Regions from separate parts of the Streptomyces sp. NPDC057287 genome, predicted to be linked through region 1. Evidence: riboswitches for the same ligand, from Rfam matches in the RefSeq annotation. Region 1 holds a riboswitch; the other holds the start of a gene.
The links. Region 1 has a riboswitch for cyclic di-AMP ahead of ACFUNE_RS28790 (peptidoglycan DD-metalloendopeptidase family protein). Riboswitches for the same ligand answer to the same signal wherever they lie in the genome.

Region 1 (3,612 bases):
GCCGTCCAGATGACGTCGTACGCGGGTCCGCTCTCCCGGGCCACCATGTTGCTGTGGACCGAAGAAGCGCTCGCCCGCGAACTCGGCATCGACCACGAGGTACTGACCGGCTGAGTGAGCCCGTCGCGGGCCGTACGGGGGCCCGTCGCCCATCGGCTCGTGCCCATCGGCCCCCGCCCGGCGTCCGCTCCCCTCCGTCAGTCGTCGACCACCACCGGTGACGGCGCGTCAGAGAGGCAGCAGGTCGGGGCGCTTGGCCTCGACGTGGTCTCCGGAGGATTCCCCGCGCAGCCGCCGCCCGATCCACGGGACGAGGTACTCACGCGCCCACTGGATGTCGTCACGGCGCACCTCGAAGGCCCCCCGGTGGATCTGCGGAGGCCACACCTGGTCCGGGTCGGCCGGCCCGTCGAGTCCGAGGACCTGGGCGGCGCGCAGCGCGACCAGGGTGTGTCCCTCGGCCGACAGGTGCAGCCGGTCGCTGTCCCACGCCCGCCGGTCCTGCACGGACCGAAGGGACCACAGGTCCAGGACCGGGCAGTCGTAGCGGTCGGCGATGGACCGGACGTGCGCGGTGAACATGGCGATCTTGCCCCGCAGGTGCTTGAGCACCGGGATGCCCCGGGTGTCGAAGCCGGTGGTGACCATGACGGTGCCGACGGACTGCGTCAGCTCGGCGACCGCACGCTCGAAGCGTTCCGCCACGTCGTCCGGGTCGGAACCGGGACGGAGGATGTCGTTGCCGCCGGCGCAGAAGCTCACCAGATCAGGTGCCAGCTCCTTGGCCCGGGGGACCTGTTCCTCGACTATCTGGTCGAGGAGGCGTCCGCGTACGGCGAGATTGGCGTACCGGAAGTTCCCGTGCGGGTCGTCCACGGGGCCGACCACCGCATCGGGGACCGGGAGCTGGTCGGCGAGGAGGACCGCGAACCGGTCCGCCCAGCCGACGAGCGTCCCGCCAGGGCCGGGGTCTCCGACGCCCTCGGTGAAGCTGTCGCCAATCGCTGCGTACGACCCGATGATGCCTCGTTGTTTGTTTCTCGAATCGTCTGCCACAAGGGCCTATCCTGCACCTTCGATTGTGACCTACGCGACCGTAATAAGGGGTTGACGGGTGGTGAGAAAGACCACCCGGTCAGTTTTTGGTAAAGCCGGAATAAGGAGAGGGGCGGGGCGCGTCGGCGCCCCGCCCCTCTCCTCCACCCTCAGGTGGCGCGTCTCAGATGGAGACGCCGTGCGAACGCAGGTAGGCGATCGGGTCGACGTCCGAGCCGTAGCTCGGGCCGGTCCGGACCTCGAAGTGGAGGTGCGGGCCGGTGGAGTTGCCGGTGGAGCCGGAGAGGCCGATCTGCTGGCCTCCGGTGACGGTCTGACCGGCCGAGACCTCCAGCGAGGACAGGTGCGCGTACTGGGAGTACATGCCGTCGCTGTGCTGGATGACGACCTCGTTGCCGTACGAGCCGCTCCAGCCGGCGGAGACCACGGTGCCCTGGCCGATGGCCCGGACGCTGGTGCCCGAGGCCGCCTGGAAGTCCGAGCCGGTGTGGTAGCCGCTGGACCAGCTGGCGCCGGCGGCGCGGTACTGGGTGGTGACGTTGGGGTTCTCGACCGGGGTGGCCCAGCCGGAGCCGTTGCTCTCCGAGGCGGCGGAGTCGGCGGTCTTCGCTGCCGCCTGCTCGGCCGGAGCGGCGGCCTTGGCCTTCGGCGCGGCCTTGGAGGGCGCGGCCTCGGCGGAGCCGGATGCCTTGGCGCCGAGCGTGAGCTTCATGCCCGGGACGATCAGCCTCGGGTTCTCGCCGACGACGTCGCGGTTGTCCTTGTACAGCTTCTGCCAGCCGCCCTTGACCTTCTGGTCGGCCGCGATCTTCGCGAGGTAGTCGCCGGAGACCACGGTGTAGGTCTTCGCGGAGCTCTTGGCCGCGGATGCGGGCGCACTGTGAGCGGCAGCCGACTTGGCGGCCGGAGCGGCCTGCTCGGCAGCGTGGGCGCCGGTGGCGCCGATCAGCGGGAGGGCGAGGACGGCGCCGCCGGTCCCTGCGGCAAGGACGCCTCGGGAGATCGGGCCGGTCTTCGTACGACGGTGCTTGCCTTTTGCGGGCATGGGGAAATTCCTCTCCGGCGCCTGCGAGGTGAGCTGTCGGGTTCGGACTGGAGATGCCCGGCCGCGCGGTGCGCGTCTTGACCCCAAGCCGTACCGGATCCCTCCGGCCGGCGGCCTACCTGGTTCCCCCGCTCCTGCCACACGTGAGTCGGTGCGGATTCCGGGCGGCGGCAGGATTAGGCGTTCCGTCCGGATTGACCGTGACCGTAAGCGCACCGGGACGCCGCGAACAAGCCTCGGATTGCGGACCGGAATCGACGCTTCATTTCCGGGCCCGAATTCCCGTCACACTCCGTGGATTACGGATCTTCGCTTTCCGCGTGGCGTCCGGAATGCCTGTCGGAATCTTCACCACGCACCGTCACGTATATGATCCCGCTCACCCGCCTCACCCCATCTCCCGTACAAGCGGGGCATGTTCCGCTAAATGCACCAATACGGACATGTCATGCCCACCGCCCCGTGGGGCGGCGACCGAGACGGTTGCCTGATGCAGCCATGTCGTATCGTCGCGGGCGTGCCCCCGTCGGCGAGCGGCGCCGACGCCCGACACTCCAGGAGCCCTTGTGACGCAGCTGCCAGAGGTCCCCCCGGCCGGCCCGGAGCCGACGGACGTCGGCCTGACCGGCGTCCGCAACTTCCGCGACGTCGGCGGGCTTCCGACCACGGACGGCCGCACCGTGCGCTACGGGCGCCTCTATCGCAGCGGCCATCTCGCCCATGCCACGGAGGCGGACACCGCGTTCCTCTCCGGGCTCGGCCTGCACACGGTCTTCGACTTCCGCAACGCGGCCGACCACAAGCTCGACGGGCTCGACGTGGAGTTGCCCGGCGTCCGGAATGTCAGCATTCCTCTCTCCGATCCGGCCGACGGCGCGGAGTTCTGGCGGCTGGTGCGCGACGGGAACATCCAGCAGCTGCGCTCGATCCTTGCCGGCGACAAGGGGACGGACCGCATGATCGCCTCGTACCGCTCGATCATCAAGGACCGCACCGCCGAACACAGCCGCGTGCTGCACGCCCTCGCCCAGGACAGCGTGCCCGCGCTGATGCACTGCGCGGCGGGCAAGGACCGGGCGGGCCTGTCCGTCGCGGTCTCCCTTCTTGCGGTCGGCGTCGAGAAGGAGGCCATCGAGGCCGACTACCTGAAGTCGAACGACGCGCACCGCCGCTACAAGGTGAAGCGCAGCGACTCCTCCCCGGTGGGAATGTCCGAAGAGGTGATGGAGCTGCTCAATCCCCTCTTCGGCGCACGCGCCGACTACCTCGCCGCGGCGTTCGCCACCATCGAGGAGGTCTGGGGCAGCACGGACCGCTACTTCCTCGAAGGACTGAAGATCAGCCCCGAGACCCGCGCGCAGCTGCGTGAGCGGCTCGTCGAGGACGCGTGAACGCGGCGGAGGTCAGCCCTTCCCCGCCACGGTGAAGAGCAGGAAGAGGAAGGCCGCGACCACGTGGCCGGCCACCAGGTAGGCGAAGAGCCGGATCACGACGCCGCGGGGCATCCGCCG
Region 2 (3,612 bases), on a different contig from region 1:
GGACAGGCCCTTGGTCTTCAGGACCTTCTTCAGGGTGTGGTAGATCTCCGCGCCCCAGCGAAGGGCTTCGGAGAAGGACTCGGCGCCGATCGGCGCGATCATGAACTCCTGGATGTCCACGTTGGAGTCGGCGTGCGAGCCGCCGTTCAGGATGTTCATCATCGGAACGGGCAGCAGGTGCGCGTTCGGGCCGCCGAGGTAGCGGAACAGCGGGAGGTCGGAGGCCTCGGACGCGGCGTGCGCCACGGCCAGCGAGACACCGAGGATGGCGTTGGCGCCGAGGGAGCCCTTGTTCTCGGTCGCGTCCAGGTCGAACATCGCCTGGTCGATGAGGCGCTGCTCGGTGGCGTCGTAACCGACGAGCTCCGGGCCGATCTGCTCGATCACGGCGAGGACGGCCTTCTCGACGCCCTTGCCCTGGTAGCGGTTGGGGTCACCGTCGCGAAGCTCAATGGCCTCGAACGCACCGGTGGAGGCGCCGGACGGAACAGCAGCACGTCCCGTGCTGCCGTCGTCGAGGCCAACCTCGACCTCGACCGTGGGGTTGCCCCGGGAGTCGAGGATTTCCCTGGCTACGACGACGTCGATGGACGGCACGAGGCATCTCCTTCTGGGATCTGACACTGGTTGTGCAGGGTCACTGTGGCCTTGCGCCACGAGCCTAACCGGCCCGGCCCGCTCCGTCGGCCGTCCGCCCGTCCCCTGGGACGAAAAAGGACCCAAGGGCCTGCATTCCGGGCAAAGGTCCAGAATTCTACTGGTGGGTAACCACAACAGTTGAACGCTCACCCCGACGGCGGGCCCGCACCGGCACCCGTTCGGCAGGTGCCGGACACGACCGCGGCCCGGCGCGCGGGGGGTCTGCGCGCCGGGCCGGGCCGCCGGGGCAGGAGGGGGACCCCGGACCGCTTCCGACTACTTCAGGTGGAGCTGCTGACCCGGGAAGATCATGTCGGCGTCGTCGACGATGTCGTCGTTCAGCTTGAACAGCTTCGCCCAGCCGCCCTTGACCTTCTTCGCGTCGGCGATCTTGCTGAGGGTGTCGCCGGCCTTCACCTTGTACTCGCCGTCACCCTTCTCGACCTTCTTGCCGGTCGGGGTGGTGACGGTCTTCTCGGGGGCCGTGCGCTTCTCGCTGCGCGTGGTGGGCTGCTCGGCCTTGCGCTCCGGCTGGGCCTTCGTCTCGGCCTTGTCGGCGCTCTGGCCGGAGCCGGTGTCGACACCCGGGTCCACACCGTCGTTCGTCAGCCCGCCGGCACCGGCACAGGACCAGGCGCCCGGACCCTGGAGGTCCAGGAGCTTCTCGGCGGCGGCTATCTGCTGGCCCTTGGTGGCCAGGTCGGCACGGGCGGCGTACTGCGTGCCGCCCGCGGCTGCCCAGCTGGAGGCCGAGAACTGCAGGCCGCCGTAGTAGCCGTTACCGGTGTTGATGGACCAGTTGCCACCGGACTCGCACTGGGCGACGGCGTCCCAGGTGTCGACGGAGGCGGCGGAGGCACCGGTCGCGCCCATGAGCGGCACGGCGACGGCAGCACCGGTGACACCGGCCAGGGTCGCGATACGGACGGCCTTGGACGGGCGACGGTGCTTGCCCTTGCTGGAAAGCAGCATGGTTCTCCTCACCGACGCCTACGAGGTGAGCTGTCGGGTTCGGGCCTGTGAGTTGCCCGGTGACCCGCTCCCGCGGACCACTTCACCCCTAGCCGTTCCCCCGCCCGTCGTCCGACGGCCGGGTTCCGGCACTTACCTGGGTCCCCCGCTCCTGCCTACGGCGCTTTACGCGTCGTTCCCCCCGACCGACGGCAGGATTCGGCGTGACGGTCGAAGGTGCCCGCGGTGCGAGCGGCTCCGACCGTAAACACACGCAACCCCCACATTCAAAGATGGACATAACGGCTAATCAGCGCGTAACGGTCCGGCCTTGGGGGCCGTTTTCGCAGGTCGGAGCCAATATGGACGGACCGGACGGACGGGGCACGGCAGTTGACGCAAAGAGACCCATGTCTCACTTACGCATAAGTGGACATAGGCCTCTTAACTGCCCCTGTTTTCGGGGTGTTTTCCCGCTTTTGATCAGTTGACGGCGGCGTCCTCCGCCTGGGTGTCCTGCGCGTCCGTCCCGAGGCCGAGGCCGAGGTCCAGGTCCTGGCCCGGAAGGATCAGGTCCGGGTCGGAGCCCAGCTCGTCCTTGTTGGCCTCGTAGAGCGCGGTCCAGCCGCCGCGAAGCTCCTGCGCGTCGGCGATCGCCCAGAGGTTGTCGCCCTCGCGGACGGTGTACGTCCCCTCGCCGCCCTGCCGCGCGCCGGCGTCGCCCCGCGAGGCGTGGCGGCCGGACTCGCGCCCGTCACCGGCGCCCGTCTCCGTGCCGGCCTCGGGGGCCGGGGTGCCGCGGTGCTTCCCGTTCTTCGCCCCGTCGTCCTTCGAGGTGCCGGACGACCCGGAGGCCTCGGGGGACGGCGTGGCGGACGGCGACGTGCCGGCCTCGCCGGTCCCGCCGGTCCTGTCCGCGGTGTCGTCGGAGGCGTTCCCCTTCGCCTCGCCCTTCGCGCCCGAGCCGTCCTTCTCGTCGGCGTCGTCCGCCGGGTCCGTCGCTTCGGACGAGGGGGTCTCGGACGGGGTCGCGGTGTCCGAGGGCTCGGCGGACGGCTCGCCGCCCGGGTCGACTCCCGGCAGCGTCCCGTCCAGGGCGAGGCCGGAGATCACCGCGCAGCTGGGCCACGCCTGCGGGCCCTTGTCGTCCAGGACCTTCTCCGCGACCGCTATCTGCTGCGAGCGGCTCGCCAGGTCGGCGCGGGACGCGTACGACGTGCCGCCGTAGGCCGACCACGTGTCCTGCGAGAACTGCAGGCCGCCGTAGTAGCCGTTGCCGAGGTCGGCACTCCACATGCCGCCGCTCTCGCATTCGGCGACCCTGTCCCAGGTCGTCGCGTCGGCGGCCTGCGCGCCGCCCGCACCGAGCAGCGGAATGGCGATGGCCGATCCGGTGACGCCTGCGGCGACGACGATGGCGGGTGCCTGACGAGGGCGACGGTGTCTGCCGTTCGCGGAGCCCATGGGATTGCCTTCCGTGTGACTGACATGTGACGGGTGAGTCGAGGGGTGAACCTAGCCCTACTCGAACGTGTGTCACAAGTCGATGCAGCGGAGATCACGTGAAAGTCACAGAGTTGACAGGCTGTCACTTTTTTCGGCTGGGCGCCCGGCTCCGAACTCCACAGGAAGCGTGCGCAGTCCACGCATGATGAGCCCGCCCCTCCATCGCAAATCGGCAGGATCTGCGGCAAGCCGCAGGTCGGGAAGGCGGCGCAGCAGCGTCGCCAGCGCCACCTGCCCCTCCAGACGGGCCAGCGGCGCCCCCAGGCAGTAGTGGATGCCGTGCCCGTATCCGAGGTGCTGATTGTCACTGCGCGCGAGGTCCAGGGTGTCCGCATCCTGGAACCGCTCCGGATCGCGGTCGGCGGCCGCCAGCACCACGAGGACGGGGTCCCCCGTCGCGATGTCCTGCCCTCCCAGCGTCACGGGCTCGGTGGCGTAGCGCCATGTCGCGAGCTCCACCGGCCCGTCGTAGCGCAGCAGCTCCTCCAGGCCCGTGGCGAGCAGGTCCGTCTCCCC

Region 2: linked by a shared signal. The riboswitch ahead of ACFUNE_RS30335 (transglycosylase family protein) and the one ahead of ACFUNE_RS28790 (peptidoglycan DD-metalloendopeptidase family protein) in region 1 are both predicted to bind cyclic di-AMP.

What each region holds. Positions count from the first base shown of each region.
Region 1 covers NZ_JBHUYV010000017.1:133,111-136,722, reverse strand. Annotated here, with positions in the region: gene ACFUNE_RS28800 (TetR/AcrR family transcriptional regulator) at 1-114, shown strand, start outside; gene ACFUNE_RS28795 (SGNH/GDSL hydrolase family protein) at 229-1,056, opposite strand; gene ACFUNE_RS28790 (peptidoglycan DD-metalloendopeptidase family protein) at 1,220-2,101, opposite strand; cyclic di-AMP (ydaO/yuaA leader) riboswitch at 2,105-2,265, opposite strand; gene ACFUNE_RS28785 (tyrosine-protein phosphatase) at 2,668-3,492, shown strand; gene ACFUNE_RS28780 (DUF6126 family protein) at 3,505-3,612, opposite strand, start outside.
Region 2 covers NZ_JBHUYV010000019.1:109,239-112,850, reverse strand. Annotated here, with positions in the region: gene eno (phosphopyruvate hydratase) at 1-597, opposite strand, end outside; gene ACFUNE_RS30335 (transglycosylase family protein) at 916-1,611, opposite strand; cyclic di-AMP (ydaO/yuaA leader) riboswitch at 1,612-1,752, opposite strand; gene ACFUNE_RS30330 (transglycosylase family protein) at 2,074-3,054, opposite strand; gene ACFUNE_RS30325 (cytochrome P450) at 3,160-3,612, opposite strand, start outside.